3 regions of the Faecalibacterium sp. Marseille-Q4137 genome follow, and region 1 is predicted to be linked to each of the others. Evidence: predicted binding sites of a transcription regulator. Region 1 holds the regulator's gene; each other region holds the start of a gene.
What was found. The regulator Rex, encoded in region 1, represses fermentation and respiration genes when NADH is low (regulators of the CRP and FNR family bind a similar motif). The targets are predictions, from matches to a motif close to ATTGTTAANNNNTTAACAAT.
Positions count from the first base shown of each region.

Region 2: coaD (pantetheine-phosphate adenylyltransferase) is a predicted target of Rex. The motif match lies at 6,365-6,384, and genes of this name have one in related genera.
Region 3: pgk (phosphoglycerate kinase) is a predicted target of Rex. The motif match lies at 3,875-3,894, and genes of this name have one in related genera.

Region 1 covers NZ_JAFREK010000005.1:25,671-33,580, reverse strand. Annotated here, with positions in the region: gene J3353_RS03450 (carbohydrate ABC transporter permease) at 1-877, opposite strand, end outside; gene J3353_RS03445 (ABC transporter substrate-binding protein) at 1,042-2,412, opposite strand; gene J3353_RS03440 (thymidine kinase) at 2,955-3,563, opposite strand; gene J3353_RS03435 (redox-sensing transcriptional repressor Rex) at 3,656-4,297, opposite strand; gene J3353_RS03430 (ClpP family protease) at 4,551-5,237, shown strand; gene J3353_RS03425 (MATE family efflux transporter) at 5,269-6,597, opposite strand; gene J3353_RS03420 (pyridoxal-phosphate dependent enzyme) at 6,615-7,526, opposite strand; gene J3353_RS03415 (sigma factor-like helix-turn-helix DNA-binding protein) at 7,823-7,910, shown strand, end outside.
Region 2 covers NZ_JAFREK010000001.1:2,379-10,288, forward strand. Annotated here, with positions in the region: gene J3353_RS00020 (oleate hydratase) at 1-1,423, shown strand, start outside; gene J3353_RS00025 (radical SAM protein) at 1,496-2,920, shown strand; gene J3353_RS00030 (hypothetical protein) at 3,017-3,193, opposite strand; gene J3353_RS00035 (hypothetical protein) at 3,212-3,367, opposite strand; gene J3353_RS00040 (AI-2E family transporter) at 3,503-4,714, opposite strand; gene J3353_RS00045 (butyryl-CoA:acetate CoA-transferase) at 4,766-6,112, opposite strand; gene coaD (pantetheine-phosphate adenylyltransferase) at 6,487-6,990, shown strand; gene J3353_RS00055 (acetyl-CoA C-acetyltransferase) at 7,078-7,910, shown strand, end outside.
Region 3 covers NZ_JAFREK010000022.1:7,790-15,699, forward strand. Annotated here, with positions in the region: gene J3353_RS09985 (EpsG family protein) at 1-354, shown strand, start outside; gene J3353_RS09990 (glycosyltransferase) at 366-1,322, shown strand; gene J3353_RS09995 (glycosyltransferase family 2 protein) at 1,336-2,295, shown strand; gene J3353_RS10000 (flippase) at 2,308-3,756, shown strand; gene pgk (phosphoglycerate kinase) at 4,024-5,232, shown strand; gene tpiA (triose-phosphate isomerase) at 5,435-6,205, shown strand; gene gpmI (2,3-bisphosphoglycerate-independent phosphoglycerate mutase) at 6,303-7,829, shown strand.

The sequences.
Region 1 (7,910 bases):
TGATCGTGAGGATGCAGACGATCACGAACATGATCCAGGCCAGAGCGGAAGCCATGCCCATCTGGTTGGACTTGAAGGCGTAGTTGTAAACCAGAATGGAGATCAGGGTGGTGGAGTTGCGCGGGCCGCCGTTGGTGATGATGAAGGGGCCGTTGAACTCCTGGAAAGCCTGGCAGATCTGAGTGACCAGGTTGTAGAAGATGATGGGGGTGATCATGGGAACAGTGATGGAGAAGAACTGCTTCCACTTACCGGCACCATCAATGGTGGCAGCCTCGTACAGGTCTGCAGGCACGCCCTTCAGGGCGGCCAGGAACAGCACCATGGCGGAGCCGAACTGCCAGATGCGCAGGAAGCAGATGATCCACAGCGCATAGTTGGGGTCGCTCAGCCAGGAGGGGCCCTGTGCGTGGCCGAAGGTGATGGCGCGGATGATGGTGTTGACCAGACCATCATCACGGAAAACGGCCTTCCACAGCACGGCGATGGCAACGGAGCCGCCCAGAATGGACGGGATGTAGTAAACGGTACGGAACAGGTTCACGCAGGCGATCTTGAAGTTCAGGATGTATGCGATGAACAGAGCAAAGATCAGCTTCAGGGGCACGGTGATGAATGCGTACTTGAAGGTGGTGACCAGAGCCTTGGTGACCTTGGCATCAGAGAAGGCGGTGACGTAGTTCATCACGCCATACTGGTGGATGCCGTTGAAGAAGTTCATGTCGGTGAAGCTGTAATACAGCGACTGACCGAAGGGGATGGCCTTGAACACGATAAAGCCGATGATCCAGGGGATCAGGTAGATCAGACCCTGCCACTTATCCAGGAACTTCTGTGCGGGGGTACGCCCGAGAGAGGGCGCTTTGCTTTCTTTCATCCGGGGATCCTCCTTTGGTAAAAATCAGTGCAACAAACCTTATGTCACACTTTGGCAACAGATTTGTCAGAGAATTGTAACCTGTACCTGAGAAAAAAGGGGCATCGGGCCTACGGGTGGACGATGCCCCTGATATGTATTTTGACTCAGGTCAGCAAAGAAGATCAGACAGTGTAGCCAACAGCAGACATGCCGTCCAGCAGAACGTCAACGACATCTGCGCCGCTCTTGTTGTCGTAGTCAACGGTATCGAACACTTCCTGATAGGTGCCGGTGCCGGTAGCCTTCAGATCGGAAGACTCGAACAGGGGATCCAGCTGGCAGGAAACGAAGCTCATGACCTTGCCGTTTGCCTCGGCGACCAGCTCGTTGATCTTACCGGCAGCCTGAGCGGTAGCCAGACCAGCCTTGGAAGCGGGGACGCCGCACTCGGAGCCCATGATGGCAGCGCCGTCGCCGTTCCACAGGTACTCGATCAGGGTAGCAGCCTCAGCGGGGTTCTTGCAGGTCTTGGTGATGGCCATGCCCATGGAGACCTTGGAGAAGCCGCCGTTGTAATCGCCGAACTTGATCTCCTCACCAACGGTGAAGCCGGGCTTGTTCTCCTCGTCCAGAGCGTCCTGATACTTGGAAGCAGCGGAATCCCACTCGAAGATGCCAGCGATCTTGCCGGTGATCCACTCGTTGGACTGGTGGGTAGCACCGTCGCCGTTTGCACCGTAGTAGGTGGGCAGCGGCATGATGACGTGGCCGTCGACCAGGCTCTTGATGAAGTCGATGCCCTCGGCGATCTCGTCAGCGGTGTAGTTCAGGGTAGAGGTGGTGGGATCTGCCCAGTCCTTGCCGTACTTGGACTCGAGGTAGAACACCATCAGGATCATACGGTCGTATGCGCCCAGGTGCAGGGGATAGTAATCATCGCCCAGCTTCTCCTGGAAAGCCTTGCCTGCTGCAAACAGGTCATCCTCAGTGGCGGGAACTTCGGTGATGCCAGCCTTGTTAAAGGTGGTCATGTTCCAGTAGAAGATACGGCCGGTCATGGAGATGGGCACGCACTGCTGTGCATTTGCAACGTTGCAGGCACCCAGCTTTGCGTCGTCCCACTGGGACATATCCAGGTAATCGGTGACGCTGTTCAGATCCAGGAAGGTCTGGCCGTTGCCGGAGTAGTTGTACAGCCAGTTCCAGTTGATCTGGCAGACATCCTCAGCCACGCCGCCTGCAAACTTGGTGGACATGGTGTCCTCCCAGCCGGACCATGCAGCGAAGGTGGGGTTGACGGTGATGGTGGTGTGCTCAGCAGAGAAAGCCTTCAGGGCCTCCTGGTAAGCGTTGTGGCGGGACTCGCCGCCCCACCAGCTCATGGTCAGGGTAACGGGATCGCTGCTCAGGCCAGCCACGGAAGCAGCCTCGGCTGCGGAAGAAGCGGTGCTGGAAGCAGCGCCGCCATTGCCGCCGCAGGCAGCCAGCAGACCAGCTGCACCAACAGCACCGGTGACCTTCAGGAAATCACGACGGGAAATTGCCTTGCTCATTGTTGTTCTCCTCCTAATAAATCAAAAAACATCGAGCGGGCCTTTCTGCACAAGGCTCGTTGTATACAAATATGATAACAAAAGGGATGGGAAAAAGAAAGATGTAAATTGAAGTGATACGGACAAAAAACGAACAAATATTGCTCTAGTGATTTGCAACGATTTGACGGCATTGCCGAAATGAATAAACTTGGAGCGAAAAAATATGCAATCTGCATAATTGGATAGATTGCATAGAAACGGGCCGAGAGAGTGTAGCAGAACCTCTAAAATTGCAATAATATTGTAACTTGTTGCGAAATTGACGGTATAATGTTGTATACAACGTGTGAAAAAAGTGACGATATCGCTGTTTTATAAACTGATATATCAATTGCGCAAAAAACGTTCGCAGTGGGATACAACTGATATATCACTTCAAAAGGGGACGAGCAAAAAAGAGCGCCGCCCGGCTGGGCAGCGCTCTGAAAACTGTAAAAATCTTTTGGGAGATCTGGGATCTCACGCAGAAGAGGGCTCCTGTGCCTGCCGGAGATCGACACTTACTGTGCGTTCCGTTTGGCGTAAAACGCCCGCCGTGCCTTGAAATAGCACTGGGGGCACATGCTGACGTACTGCACATCGTTTTCCAGATCGATGGCGACCTGCTCGCCCTCAAAGACGAACTCCCCATTGACCTTGCGGCAGTTGCAGGTGGCCTTGCGTCCGCAGGTGCAGATGGTCTTCATCTCCTCAATGGTGTGGGCCAGCTCCAGCAGACGGGTGGAGCCGGGGAAGCCCTTGAGGGAGAAGTCTGACCGCAGGCCGTAGCAGATGACCGGGATGTTCAGGTCTACCGTGACCATGAACAGCTGCTCGGCTTGTGCCGGGGTAAAGAACTGGCTCTCGTCGCAGAGAACACAGGCCAGCGGCTGCTCCCCGGCAGAAGCGGCGCGCACGGCCTCGAACACATCCACCTCGGGCGGAATGAGCAGGTCGGCCCTGCGGCGCACGCCCAGGCGGCTGACCAGCTCGCCGCCGCCCTTGGTATCCACCTGGGGCTTCAGGATCAGCACCCGCATCCCCTGCTCTTCGTAGTTGTGGGCCACCTGCATCAGCGCGGTGCTTTTGCCGCTGTTCATGGCACCGTATCGGAAGTATAGCTTCGCCATAGTTGCTCTCCTCATAAAAAGGCAACCCTCTCTGCTCGTTCGGGGGGAGAGGGCTGCCTGTTTTCTGTGATACGTTATGAATAGATGTTAGATCAGTCCTGATTGCGCAGGCGGTAACCCAGGCTCATCAGGCTGTCGCCCAGGTGGACGTTCTCCACCACCACTTCGGGGTAGGGCACCGACAGGTCATAGTGGGAGAAGTTCCAGAAGCCTTTGATGCCCAGTTCGACCAGCCGGCCGCTGAGCTCCTCCGCACCGCTGCGGGGCACACAGAACACAGCCACCTCAGGCTTATGCTCTGCGCAGAAGGCCTCCAGCTCGTCAACGTGTAAGATCTGGATACCGTTGATCTCTTTGCCCACCTCGCTGGGGGAATTGTCAAAGGCGGCGATCAGCTTGTAGCCGTTGGTGTCGGTGGTGATGAAGCGGCTGACTGCCTTGCCCAACCGGCCGCAGCCGATGAGGATGGTGGGCAGCAGGTCACCGTTGCCGAACAACAGATGCTCCAGGATGGAAAGCAGGTTCTCCACCGAGTAGCCGATGCCCTGGCGGCCGTTCACGTCGCCGATGCAATTGAAATCCTGCCGCACCTGAGAGGCCGTGGTGCCCATCTGGGCGGCCAGCTCGCGGGAGGAGATGCTGGTGATACCGTCGTTCTTCAGCGTCCGCAGGTAGCGGTAGTACTTGGGCAGGCGCTTGATCACCGGAAGGGAAGCTTTGCCGGGATTGTTCATGGAAATGGTTCTCCTTTCATCCAAAGGGAATGCCGGTCTCTTTGCGCCCTGCAAGGTGCACCGGCGATTAAGACAGTTTCTGAACAATAATGATATATACTTGTCAATCTTATTCTTAGTATAAAGTATACTGCAATGAGACAGAATGTCAAATCCTCTGGGCCAATTTTTTTCAAAGTAAAGAAATCTTAGCCGCCGCATATTGCTTCGATCCCCGGGAACACTGAAAAAAACACCCTGAGGAGGAGCCAACATGCCGGAATATGAAAAGGAAACCACCGAACAGCAGCGGCTGGAGAAAGAGCAGCTGGAAGATCTGGGCACGGTGTGGCGCACCCGCGGCCCCCATGCCATCCACTGCCTGACCGTGATCGGCCAGATCGAGGGCCATGTGGAGGCCCCGCAGGGCCAGAAGACCACCAAGTATGAGCATGTGATCCCGCAGCTGGTGGCAGTGCAGGAGGACCCCGCTGTGGAGGGCCTGCTGGTGCTCATCAATACCGTGGGCGGGGACGTGGAGGCCGGGCTGGCGCTGGCAGAGCTCATTGCCAGCATCTCAAAGCCCAGTGCCACGGTCGTGCTGGGCGGGGGCCACTCCATCGGCATCCCGCTGGCAGTCAGCGCCCGGCGCAGCTTTATCGTGCCCACGGCGACCATGACGGTGCACCCGGTCCGCCACTCCGGCATGATTTTGGGCGTGCCCCAGACCATGCGGTGGTTCGAGCAGATGCAGGAGCGCATCACCGGCTTTGTGGCGGGCCACAGCGGCATTACGGCAGCGCGCTACTCGGAGCTGATGCTCCGCACCGGTGAGCTGGTGATGGACGTGGGCACCATGCTGGACGGCAAAAAGGCCGTAAAGGAGAAGCTCATCGATCAGCTGGGCGGCATCTCTGATGCACTGGAATGGCTGTACCGGGAGATCGAGCGGGCAGAGTGAGAGCACGGGTCTGCCCGGGGCGGTGTCAGGCTTACAGCTCACCCTTCCGCAGATACTTTACCATCATGGGGGCTTCATAGACCAGCATGAGGAACCAGCCCACAACATAGCTGTACGGCAGGGCCTCAATATCCATCTTCATCAGAAGCACAAAGACGGCAGCGGCCGCCACACGGCCTGCCATGTTGAGCGTGCTGCTGTTCAGGGTGATCTTGAGGTCGCCCAGGCCGCGGAAGCCGCCCTGGATGCCATTGGTCAGCGAGGGCATCAGATAGAACAGGGAGACCAGCTTCAAAAAGCGCACCCCCAGATGCACCACGGCGGCATCGGTGATGAAGAGCCGGATGATGGGCTCGGCAAAGAAGAAGCAGATAGCGGTGATAAAAATGGCGTAGAGGAACTCCAGCTTCAGGCCGCAGAAGAAGCTGGCGCGGACACGCTCTTTTTTGCCCGCGCCGCGGTTCTGGGCCATCAGGGTGGTGGTGGCATGGCCGATGTTCTGCTGGGGCACATAGGCAAAGTCATCGATGCGGCCTGCGGCGGCAAAGGCTGCCATGGCGTTGACACCCATGGTATTCACGATGGCCTGAATGGCGATCTTGCCCAGCTGAACGGTGGCCTGCTGCATGGCGCTGGTCCAGCCGTAGCTGATGGTCTTTTTCAGCAGCGAGGAGTCAAAAATGAACCAGCGCCTGCCCAGCTGCAACACAGGGACCTTCCAGCGGATATAGATCAGGCAGAGCACGCAGCAGAGCGCTTCGCTCAGCAAGGTGGAAAGGGCACAGCCCTCGGAGCCCCAATCCAGCACCTCAACAAAGAACAGGTCGCCGCCGATGTTCAGCACCGAACTGATCATCAGGAAGTACAGCGCGCTTTTGCTGTCGCCCAGCGCGCGCATGGTAGCGGCGAGGAAATTATAGAAGAAGGTGAACAGCAGCCCGCCGAACACGATGCGCAGGTAGTTCACAGCGATGGGAAGGATCTCTTCTGGCACCTGCAGCAGACGGAGCAGCGGATTTGCCAGGATCACACAGGTCAGCGAGAACATCAGGGAAAAGACGGAGCCTGCAATGGCGGTGGTGGAGACCTGACGCTCCACCAGCTCGGTGTCGCCTGCACCGAACGCCAGGCTGACAAGGATGCCTGCACCCAGGCAGACACCGTTGATGAACAAAATCGCCAGCGTCATCAGCGGGTTGGAGGTGCCCACGGCGGCAAGGGCATCCTCGCCCACGAATTTGCCGACAATGATGCTGTCCACGGCGTTATAGGTCAGCTGGAACAGGTTGCCCAGCACAAGGGGAATGGTGAAATTGACCAGCAGCGGTGCGATCGGGCCGGTCGTCATATCCTTGGTCATTTGGAACTCTCTTTTCTTTATAGATTAAATACCTGCCGTCCGCTGAAGATAGCCAGCGCCGAGCGGCTGGTGCCGGTGGCAATCAGCTGTGCGGCGGCGTGGAGGGCTGCACCGGCGGCAGGGGAGGCGGGAATGGCATCGGTGGCAAGGACCCGCTGTGCAGTGCGGTTGGCATCGGTGCTGGTAACGGCGGCTACATTATCCACAACATAGGCGTTGTAATTGCCCGGCACGATGCCGTAGCCGATATCCGGGATGCCGTGCCCGCCGGTGAAGCCGCCGCCCAGAGCCTGATTCTCAAAGGGTTCCACGGCCACGATGCGGACATCGTTGGTCCAGGCCTTGATGGTCTCGCCTACGCCGGTGATGGTGCCCGCGCTGCCCACGCCGACGGTGATGGTGTCCACGAGACTGCGGCCCTCCCGGGAGATGGCCTGCACGATGGCGGGGCCGGTCACCCGGCGGTGGTATTCTGGGTTATCGTCGTTGGCAAGCCAGTTCATATAGTACCAGCCCTTTTCGGCGGCGGTGGTCTCTGCCAGCGCCCGGGCCCCCGCAAGGCCCCGCTGGGCGGGGGAATGCAGGATCTGTGCCCCCAGCCGGAGCAGGTATTCCTGCCGCAGGGCCGGGGCATCCTCCGGCATGGTCAGCACCACGGGGTGGCCCGCCGTCCGCCCGGCAAGGGCCAGCGCCATGGCAAAGGAGCCGGAGGCCGCTTCAATGATGGGCTGGCCCGGGAGCAGCTTGTGCTTTTCCGCCGCAAGGGCCAGCATCCCCTCGGCCACCGAATCGCGGGACGTGCCGGTGGGCCCATTATAATCAAGGTAAGCATACAGCCGCCCTTTGAGCCCGCAGGCGGCAAGATAGCCCCGCAGCTCCACAATCGGACAGGGGACCAGGGTCTGGTAGATGTTTGGATAGATTGCCACGAAATTCCTCCCTTACGCAAACCTGAGCAGTCAGCACAGAACTGTCTGCCATGCCAAGGGCTCCCCTGTTAGGGGAGCTGGCAAAGCCATCAGGCCTAGACTGAGAGGTTTCATACCTATAAGGTAGCGCATCCTGTGCCCAGCGTCAAGCCACAATTGGACAAAATGGAGAAAAACCTGCCGAAAAATCAGCAGAGTGATGGAAAAAAGCCTTGACAAGGAAAAGAATGTCTGCTATACTCCGTATGTAAAGCAAATGAACTTTACAACAAACGGAGGTCAGGGCAGAACGCATCATGGCAAAAGACTTTGAAATGGGCTATCTGCTCGATTTTTATGGCGAGGTGCTCACGCCCAAGCAGCGCGAGATGCTGAACCAGTATT
Region 2 (7,910 bases), on a different contig from region 1:
CCCCAACTACTCGCTCTGCCGCGCCACGGAAAACCGGGGGCAGAACGCCCACACCGATGGGAAGTTCGGCCTTTCGGATCAGGGCTGCATGGAACTCATTAAGCTCTTTTTTACCCCGGATGAGCAGCTCTATGATAAGCGCATCACCGATGTCTTTGACGCGGAGGTGTTCTCTTCCAACTTCTGGCTTTACTGGCGCACCATGTTCGCCTTTGAGAACTGGCACAGCGCACTGGAAATGAAGCTCTATCTGAAGCGCTACATCCACCATGTGGGCGGTCTGCCTGATCTGCGGGCACTGCGCTTTACCCGGTACAACCAGTACGAGAGCATGATCCTGCCCATGATCCGCTATCTGGAAGGGCATGGCGTGCGCTTCCACTACAACACCAAGGTGACCAACATTGAGTTTGAGCTGACCGGGGGCAAAAAGCAGGCCAGGACCATCTGCCTGCTGGTGGACGATGAAGCGGAACGGGTGGACCTGACCGAGAATGATCTGGTGTTCATCACCAACGGCGGCTGCGTGGAAAGCACTTCCATCGGCTCCCAGGATCAGCCTGCAGTGTTCAACCCCACCCTCCGGCCCGGCAACGGCTGGGATCTGTGGAAGAAGATCGCCGCGCAGGATGAGGCCTTTGGCCGCCCGGAGAAGTTCTGCTCCGATCCGGAGCAGACCAACTGGATGAGCGCCACGGTCACCACGCTGGACGAACGCATCGTGCCCTACATCCAGAACATCTGCCAGCGTGACCCGTTCAGCGGCAGGACTGTCACGGGCGGCATCGTCACGGCGCGGGATTCCGGCTGGCTGCTCAGCTGGACGTTCAACCGTCAGCCCCAGTTCCGGGATCAGCCCAAGGGTCAGCTCGTGGGCTGGATCTACGGCCTGTTCAGCAACACGCCCGGCGACTACATCAAAAAGCCCATGCGGGATTGCACCGGCAAAGAGATCTGCATGGAGTGGCTGTATCATCTGGGGGTCCCCGAAAACCAGATCGAGGACCTGGCGGAGCACAGTGCCAACACCGTGCCCGTAATGATGCCCTATATCACAGCTTTCTTCATGCCCCGCGCGGCAGGCGATCGCCCGGCGGTGGTGCCGGAGGGCGCAGTGAACTTTGCCTTCATCGGCCAGTTTGCCGAGACAAAGCGGGATACCATCTTCACCACCGAGTATTCCATGCGCACCGGCATGGAAGCCGTGTACACCCTGCTGGATATCGACCGGGGCGTGCCGGAGGTCTGGGGCAGCACCTACGATGTCCGCGATTTGCTGAACGCCGCTGTTCAGCTGCGGGATGGCAAACCCCTGAGTGATCTGAAAATGAACTGGATCAAAAAATTTGCACTGGGAAAAGCGGTAGAAAAGGTACAGGACACCGACCTGGGCCGTCTGCTGCTGGAGTATAAGATCATCTGAGCGCCGGGAATTCAGCCCGGCAGGCAGGGAAGAGAGCCCTGTAAAATTCTATTGAATCTGGAGGAAATAAAAATGAATACCGCATTTGATTCTCTGACGCACAAAATGCAGCGTGCTGCACTGGGCAAGACTGTGGATCTCGTGCTTTCTCATGCCGAGAAGGACCCCGCCAAGACGGTTGGACAGATCGTAGATCTTTCAAAGCAGTTCTACGGCGATTCCTTCAGCGAGGAGACCTACACACACGCCAAGCAGACCCTGACTGACCCCAACAGCAAGTGGTCGAAGCTCATCAACTGTATGCTGAACCAGCTGGACCCCAACGTGGCCCGCACCACGGCCCTGAACCTGGGCTATGAGGCCTTCTTCCGCGGTACCAAGACCATCCGCGAGAATCGTGTCAAATATCAGTGCAACATTCCCTGGCTGATCCTGTTTGACCCCACCTCTGCCTGCAATATGCACTGCGTGGGCTGCTGGGCCGGTGAGTACGGCCACAAGAACAACCTGAGCTTTGACGATATGGATAAGATCGTCACCGAGGGCAAGGAGCTGGGCGTTTATCTGTACATGCTCACCGGCGGTGAGCCGCTGGTGCGCAAGGCTGATATCCTCAAGCTGGCCGAGAAGCACAACGATGTGCAGTTTGCCATCTATACCAACTCCACCCTGATCGATGAGCCGTTCTGCAAAGAAGTGGTCCGCCTGGGCAATATTGCGTTTATGCTGTCCATTGAGGGCACCCCGGAGACCAACGATGCCCGCCGCGGCGAGGGTCACTATGCTGCCGTTATGCGCGCGATGGATCTGCTCAAGGAGCACGGCATCCTGTTCGGCACCTCCATCTGCTACACCCGCGACAACATCGAAGCCGTTACCAGCGATGAGTTCATGCGTTTCCTCTGCGATAAGGGTGCACACTTCGGCTTCTACTTCCACTACATGCCCGTGGGCAACGAGGCAGCGCCTGAACTGATGCCCTCTCCCGAGCAGCGCAAGTACATGATCCAGCGCATCCGCTATCTGCGCAGTGAAGCCTGCGATATCCCGTTCTACCCCATGGACTTCCAGAACGATGGCGAGTTCGTGGGCGGCTGCATTGCCGGCGGCCGCAACTACTTCCACATCAACTCGGCTGGTGACGCTGAACCCTGCGTGTTCATCCACTACTCCAATGCCAACATCCATGACAGCAGCATCCTGGAGATCCTGCAGAGTCCGCTGTTCATGGCCTACCACAACGGCCAGCCCTTCAATAAGAACCATCTGCGCCCCTGCCCCATGCTGGAAAACCCCGAGCTGCTGCGCAAGATGGTTCACGAGACCGGTGCCCACAGCACCGACCTCCAGAGTCCGGAAAGCGTCGATCATCTGTGCGACAAGTGCAAGAGCTACGCAGCCAATTGGCAGCCGACCGCCGACGAGATCTGGTCCCATACCAAGATCCGCGAGAGCCGTTACGAGAACTATAAGGATTGGAAGCCCAATCAGCAGTGATTTGCAGGCATAAGCCCTTGAAATAGAAAAATTTCCCTCCCGATGTGCTGAGACGGCATAGGGGAGGGAAATTTTTTTGTGTAAAGCAGAAGTTGCTTATGATTTATGGCTCTCTTTAAGTGCCTTCAGGATACAAATTCCCATAGCCAAAACAGGAAACAGCACCCTGAGCGCTAGAAATCCTTGCGGGTCTCCAAAATCGATGTTTACGTCTGCAAATAGCCCAACGAACCATGCCGCTAAAGTAGAAATGATCGCGATCGTGTAAGTCATTTGTCAAACCTCCGTGAATTATATCTCGGTTGTGTTTTTGCCCCGTACAAACATACCGGCAATTGTGATTAAAAGACCTGCGGCTCCACCAACAAAAGCAAAAATATTACTTATAGATAAGGCAATCCCAGCCAGAATAACGGCGATACCCAATAACATGATTTTAATACCCATTAAATCGTTCTCCTTTGTATACGTTCTTATGGTACGGCATGGCTAAAAAATACCCCGCATCGGAAGTGCTCTGATGCGGGGGCAGGGAAGGTTTACTAGTTTTCGGCAGGTTGCGGTGCAGCGGGCTGTGCCGGATCACTCGTCGTCGGGGTCACCGAAGGCATCGTGATAGAGGTTTACCATGCCGGATTCGTCGTTGCGATTCAGGCCGTGGAACACCAGCTTTTTGATGACATCATAGATGACTGCGAAGAGCGGCACGCCGATGATCATGCCCACAAAGCCCCACAGGCCGCCGAACAGCAGGATGGCGAACAGCACCCAGAAGCTGGAAAGGCCGGTGGTGTTGCCCAGGATCTTGGGTCCGATGATGTTGCCGTCCACCTGCTGCAGCACCAGAACGAACAGCACGAACCAGAGCGCCTTGATGGGGTTCTGGATCAGGATGAGCAGGGTGGCGGGAATGGCACCGATGAAGGGGCCGAAGAAGGGGATAACATTGGTCACGCCGATAATGACCGACACCAGCAGGGCACTGGGGAACTTGAAGATCAGGCAGGCAATATAGCACAGCACGCCGATGATGGCGGAATCCAGGATCTTGCCGTTGATGAAGCCGCCGAACATCCGGTCAGCGTAACGGACTTCCTCCATGATGAGGTCGGCCCAGCGGGGCTTGACCAAACTATAAAGGATGAGCTTGCCCTGCTGCCCGAATTTCTTCCGGCTGGCCAGCAGATACACCGAAACGATGAGGCCGATAATGAAATTTTTGATCCAGGTCACCACATTCACCACGCCTACAGCGGCACCGCTGAGGATGTTCTGCATGGAGGGGAGCAGGGTGTTTTTGATCCAGGCATCCAGGTTGGCATCCAGGCTGTCGTAAGAGTTCTCGATGAAGTCCAGCAGCTTTTTGTTGTTGGCAATGAACTCCTGCTTGGAGATCCACTCCACAAAGTCGCCGATGTTGTCCCGTGCCGTGTAGTACAGGGCGGTCACGCTGTTGATGAGCTGCGGCACGATCATCATGATCAGCGCGTAGATCAGCAGCAGACCGAACAGGATGGTCAGAGCAACGGCCAGCATGTTGGCAAAGCGGTGCATCCTTTCCGGGAACAGCTTGTGGAGAAATGCTTCAAGCCAGTTGCACACCGGCTTGAGCAGATAGGCAATGACACTGCCGTAGATAAAGGGCATCAGGATGCCTGTCAGGGTCGAAACGGCATTGCCGAAGCCCTGAAAGCGGTAGATCAGGAAAAAGAAGAGGATGCTCAGGCTGATCGCGCCAAAGCCTGCGAACATTCCGTAGAGATAGGGTTTGATATGCGGTTTTTTGTCCATCATGTCATAGAAACTCCATTCCTGCCGCAGACAGCAGGATTCCCTGCGGCAATGTCAGCGCTTGTTGCTCCTGCGCCAGATGTGCAGCTTTTCGGCTTCGGCGATCAGCTCGTCCCGGAAATCGGGGTGTGCCACGCTGATCAGTGCTTCTGCCTTTTCCCAGCTGGTCAGTCCCTTCAGGTTCACACAGCCGTACTCGGTGCACAGGTAGTGCACGTTTGCGCGGGTGTCGGTGACGATGCTGCCGTTTTCCAGGGTAGGACGGATGCGGCTTTCCAGCTTGCCGGTCTTTTTATTCATAAAGGTAGAGGACAGGCAGATGAAGCTCTTGCCGCCGTTGGAAAGGTATGCGCCCAGAACAAAGTCCAGCTGACCGCCTGCACCGGAAATGTGCTTGATGCCTGCACTCTCCGCGTTCACCTGACCGAACAGGTCAATATCCACCGCATTGTTGATGGAGATGAAGTTGTCGATGGCGGAGATGCTGCGGATGTCATTGGTGTACTCCACGGGAGCGGCCATGCACTCCGGGTTGTCGTTCAGGTAATCGTACATCTTCTGGGTACCGGCACCAAAGGCATAGACCTGACGGCCCTTGTCCAGATTTTTGTGGCGGCCGGTGATCTTGCCGGCCTTTGCAATATCCACAAAGGCATCCACATACATCTCGGTGTGCACGCCCAGATCCTTCAGGTCGCTCTGCGCGATCAGGTTGCCGATGGCGTTGGGCATACCGCCGATGCCCAGCTGCAGGCAGGCACCGTCGGGGATCTGCGGGACGATGAGGTTTGCCACCTTCAGATCGACCTCGGTGGCGGCACCGGCAGCGGCCATCTGGCCGATGGGCGGGTTGCTGCCCTCCACAACACCGGCAACCTGAGAGATGTGCACCCAGTTCTCGGTGCCGCCCAGGCATTTGGGCATGTTCCGGTTGACCTCAACGATGATCTTCTTGGCCTTATCGCAGACGGCACCCAGGTGGGAAGCACAGGGGCCAAAGTTGAAATAGCCGTGCTCGTCCATGGGGGTCACCTGGAACACCGCCACATCCACGGGGTCAGAGCTGTCGCGATAGTAGCGGGGCAGTTCAGAGTAGCGGATGGGGGAGTAGAAGGAAAAGCCCTGGGCAATGGCCTTGCGCTCAATGCCACCCATGTGCCAGCTGTTCCAGGTCATGTGGGCAGCGGGATCCTCGATCTGGAAGATGGCGGGCACCCACATCAGGATGCCGCCGCGGAAGTTGACATCCTCCAGCTCAGGCAGACGCTTTGCAATGGCAGCGTCCACTGCAACGGGGGTGTTCACGGCCCAGCCGTAATCCACCCAGTCGCCGCTTTTGACCAACGCGGCAGCCTGGTCAGCTGTCATTTTCTTCTGCGCATACAATTCCGTAAAATCCATTATAAACCATCCTCTCTTACAATAACATAAAGGAATTGTAAATTCCAACTTAGTTATATCATTAACAAACGGGAGAATCAATACTTTCCCGGCAAAAAACAGGGCTGAATGCAATATGACTAAAAATCTTAGCTTTTTGTAGAGATTCTTTGGTGCACAAAAAATAAATTTTACACAAAAAATACTTGATAAAATTTTGACGATGTGCTTTACTTATAGCGTAGCAGGATGCAGCGTGGCACTGCGGGTAAGATTGTTTAAAAATTAACGATGCACCGTAGCAGAAGAAAAGAACATCTTGCACAGCAAACTGGAAAGTGCTATCATGTCAGAACCAATGCGCTTTTCAAAGGCGCGCAAGGAGGACAAAACCGATGGCAACTGCAGTTTACCCCGGGTCGTTCGATCCGGTCACACGAGGTCATCTCGATATCATCAAGCGCGCGGCAAAGATCAACGATCATCTGATCGTGGCCGTGCTCATCAACAGTGCAAAGCACCCATTGTTCACCGTGGAGGAGCGGGTGGCCCTGCTGCAGGAATGCTGCAAGGGGATCCCCAATGTCACGGTGGAGAGCTTCGACGGCCTGACCGTGGAGTTCGCCAAGAAGCGCCACGCTTCGGTCATGGTGCGGGGCCTGCGGGCGGTAACGGATTTTGAAAACGAGATCCAGCTGGCGCAGACCAATCATGCGCTGATGCCCGGCATCGAGACCATGTTCCTTGCAACCAGCATCAAGTGGAGCTATCTTTCCTCTACCATTGTAAAGGAAGCCGCCCGCTACGGCAGCAGCATCTCCAAGTTCGTTACTCCGAATGTGGAAGCCGCCGTGGAGCAGAAGATGGCTGAGCTGCGCAGCAGGGGAGAGAACGTCTGACCCCATTCCTTATGCAAGAAACGCTTCGGCGTTTTGATAAAACAGTCTTTCTTAAATCACAACATACACAATCAGGAGGCTATTCACATGAAAAAGATCGTTATCGCATCTGCATGCCGTACCGCCATTGGTAAGTTCGGTGGCACCCTTGCCAACGTCCCCGCTGCTGAGCTGGGCTCCATCGTCATCAAGGAGGCTCTGAACCGCGCAAACGTCAAGCCTGAGCAGGTCGATCATGTTTACATGGGCTGCGTGATCCAGGCTGGTCTGGGCCAGAACGTTGCCCGTCAGGCTTCCCTGAAGGCTGGCCTGCCCATCGAGACCCCCGCTGTCACCGTCAACGTGGTCTGCGGTTCCGGTCTGAACTGCGTGAACATGGCTGCTCAGATGATCGAGGCAGGCGATGCTGATATCGTGGTCGCAGGCGGCATGGAGAACATGGACATGGCTCCCTTTGCAATGATGAAGGGCCGTTACGGCTACCGCATGGGCGCTCCCATGGGCAAGAGCGAGCTGGTCGATACCATGGTCAACGATGCTCTGTGGGATGCCACCGGTTTCAACAAGCACATGGGCATGACCGCTGAGAATGTCTGCACCAACGAGACCTTCCAGAAGAAGTACGGCTACAGCCCCATCACCCGCGAGATGCTGGATGAGTTCTCCTACAACAGCCAGGTCAAGGCTGACAAGGCCATCAAGGACGGCGCTTTCAAGGATGAGATCGTTCCTGTTGTCATCAAGGGCAAGAAGGGCGACACCGTGTTTGATACCGATGAAGGCCCCCGTCTGACCCCGGTCGAGAAGCTGGCAACCCTGAAGCCCGCTTTCACCAAGGACGGCATCGTGACCGCAGGCAACTCTTCCGCCATCAACGACGGCGCTGCTGCTCTGGTCATTATGAGCGAGGAAAAGGCCAA
Region 3 (7,910 bases), on a different contig from region 1:
ATTGTGCTGTACCGCTGGTATGCCAGAGAGGAAGGGGCGGGCCATCGCCGCTTTACTCGCTCGGATGCCGATTTCTGGATCGTGATGATCCTGATCGAGATGGCAACGGCCCAGCTGCGCAACATCAATGTGCCGCTCTACCGCATCTGCCTGTATTTTGCGTTCTTCCGTTATCTCGCCATTGGACGTGTGGTCAAGTGCGTGGAGGATGAGCGTCTGCGCAAGCTGCTGAAGGCTGCCATGTGGGGAATGCTGGTCATCATCTGGATCTATCAGGCGTATATTCAGGGCAACAATGCCATTTGCCCGTACACCTCGGAGATCCTCCACATTGGCAGAGAAACATTCTTCTGAGGGAACAGAACATGGAGACAGAGCTGATCAGTGTCATTGTCCCGGTCTACAATGTGGAGCGATATCTCCGCCGCTGCGTGGACAGCATCCTGCACCAGACCTATCGGAATCTTGAGGTCCTGCTGGTGGATGATGGTTCCACCGATGCCAGTGGAGCCATCTGCGACGAATATGCCGCACAGGAAGAACGTGTAACAGCAGTCCACCAGAAAAACGGGGGACTCTCTGCAGCGCGCAACGCGGGACTCGAACGGGCACAGGGAACGTATCTCTGCTTTGTGGACAGTGATGACTTTCTGGATAGCCGGATGCTGGAAACGCTTTGCTGTGACCTGCAGGAAAAGGATGCGGACGTGGCTGTGGTGGGCTTCCGGACGTTTGAACGGGAGGAAGAGCTTGCCCCGGCAGAACTCACCGTACCGGTGCAGTGTATGACAGGCCGGGAGGCCATCCGCAGCACCCTTGTCTCGGATAAGCTGGGGGATTTTGCCTGGAACAAGCTCTACAAGCGGGAACTGTTCCGGGAGGTGCGCTATCCACTGGGGCGGATGATGGAAGATCAGGGCACGACATATCGCATTTTTCAGCAGTGTAGCAAGGTCGCATACCGCCCGGTGCCGCTGTATTATTACTATCAGCGCCCGGACAGCATCCTTCACCGCAGGAACATGAAGTTCTACGAGGATAAGCTGGATATGGGCTATCAGAAATATCAGGCCATCCGGGAAGCATACCCGGGAATGACAGAAAATGATGCCGCCATGCTGAGCGTGGTGGAGCACTGCTATCCGTATCTGATGCAGGACACGGTGCGCCGCGCAAAAATGGAGGCCTTTCTGCAGGAGTGTGACCCGGCAGCGGCAAAGCTGCTCTGCACCAGCAGCCAGCAGAAGTATCAGCTGCTCAGATGCAGCCGGAGGCTGTATGCAAAACTGTTCCTGCTGAAGAATGGCCCGGCGGCAGAATAAGGGAGGAAAATTTGTGCTGAACGATACCGTCAGTATCATTGTGCCGATCTATAACAAAGAAAAGTATCTGGAAAAATGTCTGGACAGCATCCTCGGTCAGACCTATCGGGATCTGGAGATCATTCTGGTGGATGATGGATCAACAGACAACTCCCTTGCCATCTGCCAGCGCTACGCGGAAAAAGATCCGCGGATCAAGATATACCACAAGCCAAACGGTGGTGTTTCTTCTGCGCGAAATCTGGGATTGGAAAAAAGTACAGGAAAGTATATTTCATTTGTTGATCCAGATGATTTTATTCATTCGGAATTTATAGAACGGCTGGAAATGATGTTGGTGCAATCGGACGCGGAAATTGCATACTGTAAAATGCTGGATGTTTGGGAAGGCAGTGACGTAGAACATATTCCCCAAATTACAGATAAAGTTTGCATATTGGATGCAAGACGGTACGATTGGTTTACACCAGCAGCGCATAAGGTCGCCTGCGGCGCAGTATACCGAAAAAGCTGTGTGAAGGATATTCGATTTTCTGATGACCTGTATATTGGAGAAGATACTCTTTTCTTAGCAGAATGCATCAAAAAAGCATCTAAGATTGTTCGTTCGGAAAGTGAATTATACTATTACTACCGCAATGATCAGTCGGTAACGCTGTGCGATTATTTTACTGGAAAATTAACAGAAATGATGGCGTGGGAGCGAATTGTTGTATTGTATGCGAATGAATCACTTGTACAGAAGACTGCAAAAGCGGGATATTCACAGGTTTGTCGTGAGTTAGTGGTTAAATATGGAAAGAGTGCACGCTTTATGGAAGAAGGTTATCCGAAAGCAAAAGCAGGGTTTTACAGATGGGCAAAGGAAATGATGCAACAGCAACTTCAGGAAAAGAGATATTTTTACTGGCTTAAAACCATGTATTCGTATTTCTTCTGGGACGCATGGGTAAAGAAAAAACAGGGTGAGTGAAAGTATCTAGTTATGAAGAAATCGCTTACATTAAATGCAATAATGAGTGGAATCAAGACGATTCTACAAATTATCTTTCCACTGATTACATTCCCGTACATATCTAACATTCTACAAGTAAATAATTTGGGCAAAGTGAACTTTGCCAGCTCCGTCTGCGGGTATTTTCTGCTGTTTGCAGGCCTTGGCATCTCCTCCTATGCGGTGCGTGAGGGTTCCCGCTATGTGAACGACCGGGAAAAACTGTCGGCTTTTGCATCGGAGATGTTCTCCATCAATATGATCTCCACGGCCCTGACCTATGCGGCATTGGCTGTGACGATGCTTTTCTGGACAAAGCTCCATGCCTATACCGACCTGATGCTGGTGCTGAGTTTACAGATCTTCTTTACGACCATCGGCACCGAATGGGTGTTCACGATCTTTGAGGAGTATACCTATATCACAGTTAGAGGTATTATTTTTCAAATAATATCAATTCTGATGATGTTCGCATTTGTTAAAACGCAGGACGATTACTGTATTTACGCAGGAATTACGGTGTTTGCCGCAGCAGGTGCGAATATATTGAACTTCTTTCGAGCTAGGAAATATTGCACGATTCGACTGACAGCAAAAATAGACTGGAAAAAGCATTTAAAACCAATACTTCTGATTTTTGCATCGAGCTTTGCAATTACGATTTATGTAAATTCAGATGTGACAATTCTCGGAGTTTTAACTTCAGACTATCATGTGGGAATTTACACCGTTGCAATGAAGATATATACGATGGTAAAATCGGTTCTGGCATCTATTCTTTTAGTATCTGTTCCGAGGTTGTCTCGTTATGCGGGAATGCAGGATAGGCTGAATTTTGAAAGGCTTTTTAATAAAGTATTCGGGGCAATGGTATTAACCGTTCTTCCGGCTGTAGTGGGATTGTTTGAACTAAGTCAAGAGGTCGTTCTTTTTATCTCAAGCGAAAGCTATCTGGAAGCAGCTGTGCCACTTCGCATTTTGAGTATAGCACTGGTAGCAAGTTTATTTGGGTGGCTCTATAATACTTGTGTTTTGGTGCCATGGAAAAGAGAAGGTCAATTTTTGGTAGCAACGCTTGTGAGTGCAATTTTGAACGTGGGGCTGAACATCCTGCTCATCCCGCGGTTCCGGGAGAATGCGGCAGCCTTTACCACCCTGCTGGCAGAGCTGTGCTCCATGATGCTCTGTATCCGCTGCTCCAGGGGTCTGGTCACGGTCTCAGCTGACCGGCGCACCGTTGGCTCGGTGCTCTGCGGCTGTGTGGGCATCGTTCTTGTCTGTACCGGGGTCAAGGCACTGGCTCTGCCCAATCTCATCTGCATTCTGGCGGCAGTGCTGGGCTCAGTGGCTGCATACGCGGTCATCCTGCTGGGCATGAAAAATCCGCTGGTGCTGGAATATCTGGAAAAAGTGAAGCAGAAGTTCCGGAAAACATTCTGAATGGACAGGACCCGCTGCGGGGGCGAACACTCCCTGCGGCGGGTCTTTTTCAGAAAAAAAGGCGGTTTTTGGTGCGTTCCGGCAAAATCACCACATTTCTTTGCTTCTGCAACAAATGTTTGTTAATAAATTATCCATCCCCCGTCCTTGCAATACACACGCTTTTTGTTTATAATAAGGATGTACGGGGAAGTTCGCAGTGCGCGGCCCCCGATGAAGAGCAAAATTCGATTCCGAACGAAAAGAATTTGAGAGGAGTTTGTTACCATGGGTTTAGGTAAGAAAACGATCGACGATCAGAATTACTGCGGCAAGAAGGTCCTTGTCCGCTGCGATTTCAATGTCCCGATGAAGGACGGCGTGATCACCAACGAGAACCGCATCAATGCGGCTCTGCCCACCATCCAGAAGCTGGTCAACGATGGTGCTAAGGTCATCCTGTGCAGCCACCTGGGCAAACCCAAGAACGGCCCCGAGGCAAAGTTCAGCCTGGCACCCGTTGCTGTGGCTCTGAGCGCAAAGCTGGGCAAGACCGTTGTGTTCGCTGATGACGACAACGTTGTGGGCGAGAACGCAAAGGCTGCTGTTGCCGCAATGAACAACGGCGATGTCGTTCTGCTGCAGAACACCCGTTTCCGCAAGGAAGAGACCAAGAACATGCCTGAGTTCAGCCAGGAGCTGGCTTCTCTGGCAGATGCATACGTTGACGATGCATTCGGCAGCTGCCACCGTGCACACTGCTCCACCGCAGGTGTCACCGACTACATCAAGGATACCGCTGTCGGTTACCTGATGGAGAAGGAGATCAAGTACCTGGGCAACGCAGTCAACGATCCCGTTCGTCCCTTCACCGCCATCCTGGGCGGCGCTAAGGTTGCCGATAAGCTGAACGTCATCTCCAATCTGCTGGAGAAGGTCGATACCCTGATCATCGGCGGCGGCATGGCTTACACCTTCGTCAAGGCTCAGGGCTACGAGGTCGGCAAGAGCCTGTGCGACGATACCAAGCTGGATTACTGCAAGGAAATGATGGCCAAGGCCAAGGAGAAGGGCGTGAAGCTGCTGCTGCCCGTGGATGCAGCCTGCATCAAGGACTTCCCCGATCCCATCGACGCTCCCGTGGATGTCACTGTGGTGCCCGTCACCGCCATCCCTGCTGACATGGAGGGCTGTGACATCGGCCCCGAGACCATGAAGCTGTTTGCCGATGCTGTCAAGGCATCCAAGACCGTGGTGTGGAACGGCCCCATGGGCGTGTTCGAGAACCCCACTCTGGCAGCTGGTACTCTGGCTGTTGCCAAGGCTATGGCTGAGAGCGATGCTACCACCGTGATCGGCGGCGGCGACAGCGCAGCAGCTGTGCAGCAGATGGGCCTGGGCGACAAGATGACCCACATCTCTACCGGCGGCGGCGCTTCTCTGGAGTATCTGGAGGGCAAGGAGCTGCCTGGTATCGCTGTGATCCAGAACGCATAAGCATCTGAACCAGCATCACTGAGGTGCGGCGGCATATACGCCGCCGCACTTTTTATTTTGGATAATAAGATCTCTCAGGCTTGCCGACGCTCGCCAGCTCTCCATCCGGGAGGCAGGAGATGTCGTTTATCCTGCCTCTCCTGCCGGGAGAGGCGGCACCGAAGGCGGCGGGGAGGTATTTTGTGATAAGGAGATCGTTAGAATGGATAAGGCAAAGCGTAAGGCAATCATTGCAGGCAACTGGAAGATGAACAAGACCGCCACTGAGGCAGCCAAGCTGGTGGATGAGCTGATCCCCGCCGTCAAGGATGCTTCCTGTGAGGTCGTTATCTGCACCCCCTACACCGATCTGGTCACCGCTGTGGCAAAGACCAAGGGCACCAACATCCATGTGGGTGCTGAGAATGTCCACTTTGAGAAGTCCGGTGCGTTCACCGGCGAGATCAGCGCCGATATGCTGGTGGATCTGGGTGTGGAGTACGTCATCGTCGGCCACTCCGAGCGCCGCCAGTACTTTGCAGAGACCGACCAGACCGTGAACAAGCGCGCTCTGGCTGCCCTGAATGCGGGCCTGAAGGTCATCATCTGCGTGGGCGAGAGCCTGCAGCAGCGCGAGGAGGGCGTGACCGAGGAGCTGGTGCGGATGCAGACCAAGATCGCCCTGCGCGACGTGACCGCCGAGCAGATGGCAAATGTGGTCATTGCCTACGAGCCCATCTGGGCCATCGGCACCGGCAAGACCGCGACCGCTGACCAGGCCGAGGAGGTCTGCGCTCAGATCCGCAAGGTCATCGGCGAAGTGTACGGCGAGGCTGTGGCCGAGGCTGTCACGGTCCAGTACGGCGGCAGCATGAACGCCAAGAACTGCGAGGAGCTGCTGAGCAAGAAGGATGTGGACGGCGGCCTGATCGGCGGCGCATCTCTGAAGGCTCCTGATTTTGCTGTTATCGTCAATGCCGCTTCCAACGGCTGAGAAGGCCCTCTGACCTGTTTTCCCAGCGCCCGGCTGCGCCGTTTTTCCAGCGCTGTGCCGGGCGCTATTTGTTCTAAATCAAAGGAGATTCAACGTTATGTCCAAGAAACCTGTACTTCTGTGCATCATGGATGGCTTTGGCTGGGTGCCCAACGAGACCTACGGCAATGCCGTGGTCGCCGCAAAGACCCCCCATCTGGATGCCCTGATGGCAAAATATCCCATGACCACCATCGAGGCCTCCGGCATGGCTGTCGGCCTGCCCGATGGTCAGATGGGCAACTCTGAGGTGGGCCACACCAACATGGGCGCTGGCCGCATCGTTTACCAGCAGCTGACCCTCATCACCAAGTCCATCCGGGATGGTGAGATGTTCAAGAACCCCGTGCTGTTCAAGAACATGAAGGCTGCCATTGAGGCAGGCAAGGCCATCCACCTGATGGGCCTGGTGGGCACCGGCGGTGTCCACAGCCACGCTGACCACTGGTTCGGCGTGCTGGAAATGGCAAAGCACATGGGCGCAAAGGAAGTCTACCTGCACTGCATCACCGATGGCCGTGATACCGACCCCCACGCCGGCAAGGGCTTCCTGGCTGACCTGCAGGCCAAGCTGGATGAGCTGGGCGTTGGCAAGATCGCCAGCGTTTCCGGCCGTTACTACGCCATGGACCGCGACAACAACTGGGACCGCGAGGAGAAGGCTTACGCCGCATTCGTCTACGGTGAGGGCAACCACGCTGCCAACGCTGCCGAGGCCATTGAGGCATCCTATGCTGCCGATAAGACCGACGAGTTCGTTCTGCCCTGCGTCACCTGTGAGGGCGGCCGCGTGCAGGATGGCGATACCGTCATCTTTATGAACTTCCGTCCCGACCGTGCCCGCCAGATGACTCGCATCTTCTGCGATGACGACTTCAAGGGCTTTGAGCGCCGCGGCGGCCGCAAGCAGGTCAACTATGTCTGCATGGCCGAGTACGATGCCACCATGCCCAACTGCGAGGTCGCCTATCCTCCCGTGGAGCTGAAGAACGTTCTGGGCCAGTACCTGTCCGAGAACGGCAAGACCCAGCTGCGCATTGCCGAGACCGAGAAGTATGCACACGTCACCTTCTTCTTCAACGGCGGTGTGGAGGCTCCCTACGAGGGTGAGGACCGCTGCGTCATCCCCAGCCCGAAGGTTGCCACCTACGACCTGCAGCCTGAGATGAGCGCCCCTGAGGTGGCTGCTGAGTGCGTCAAGCGCATCGAGAGCGGTAAGTATGATGTGGTCATCCTGAACTTTGCCAACTGCGACATGGTCGGCCACACCGGCGTGTTCGATGCCGCTGTCAAGGCCGTTGAGGCTGTGGATACCGCTGTGGATCAGGTGGTCACCGCTGTGCTGAACGCAGGCGGCTGTGCCTTTATCACGGCCGACCACGGCAACGCCGAGAAGATGATGAACCCGGACGGCACTCCCTTTACCGCCCACACCACCAACGTGGTGCCCTTTGTGGCCGTTGGCTGCGGCGATGTGAAGCTGCGCGAGGGTGGCTGCCTGGCAGATATCGCCCCCACCATGCTGCCCTATATCGGCCTGCCTGTCCCCGCTGAGATGACCGGCAAGAGCATCATCGTGGAGTAAGCACTCTGTAAAAGAGCTTTCCTGAAACGCAAAAAGACCTCCCCGTGCAGGTGCTGCCTGCATGGGGAGGTCTTTTGCTGT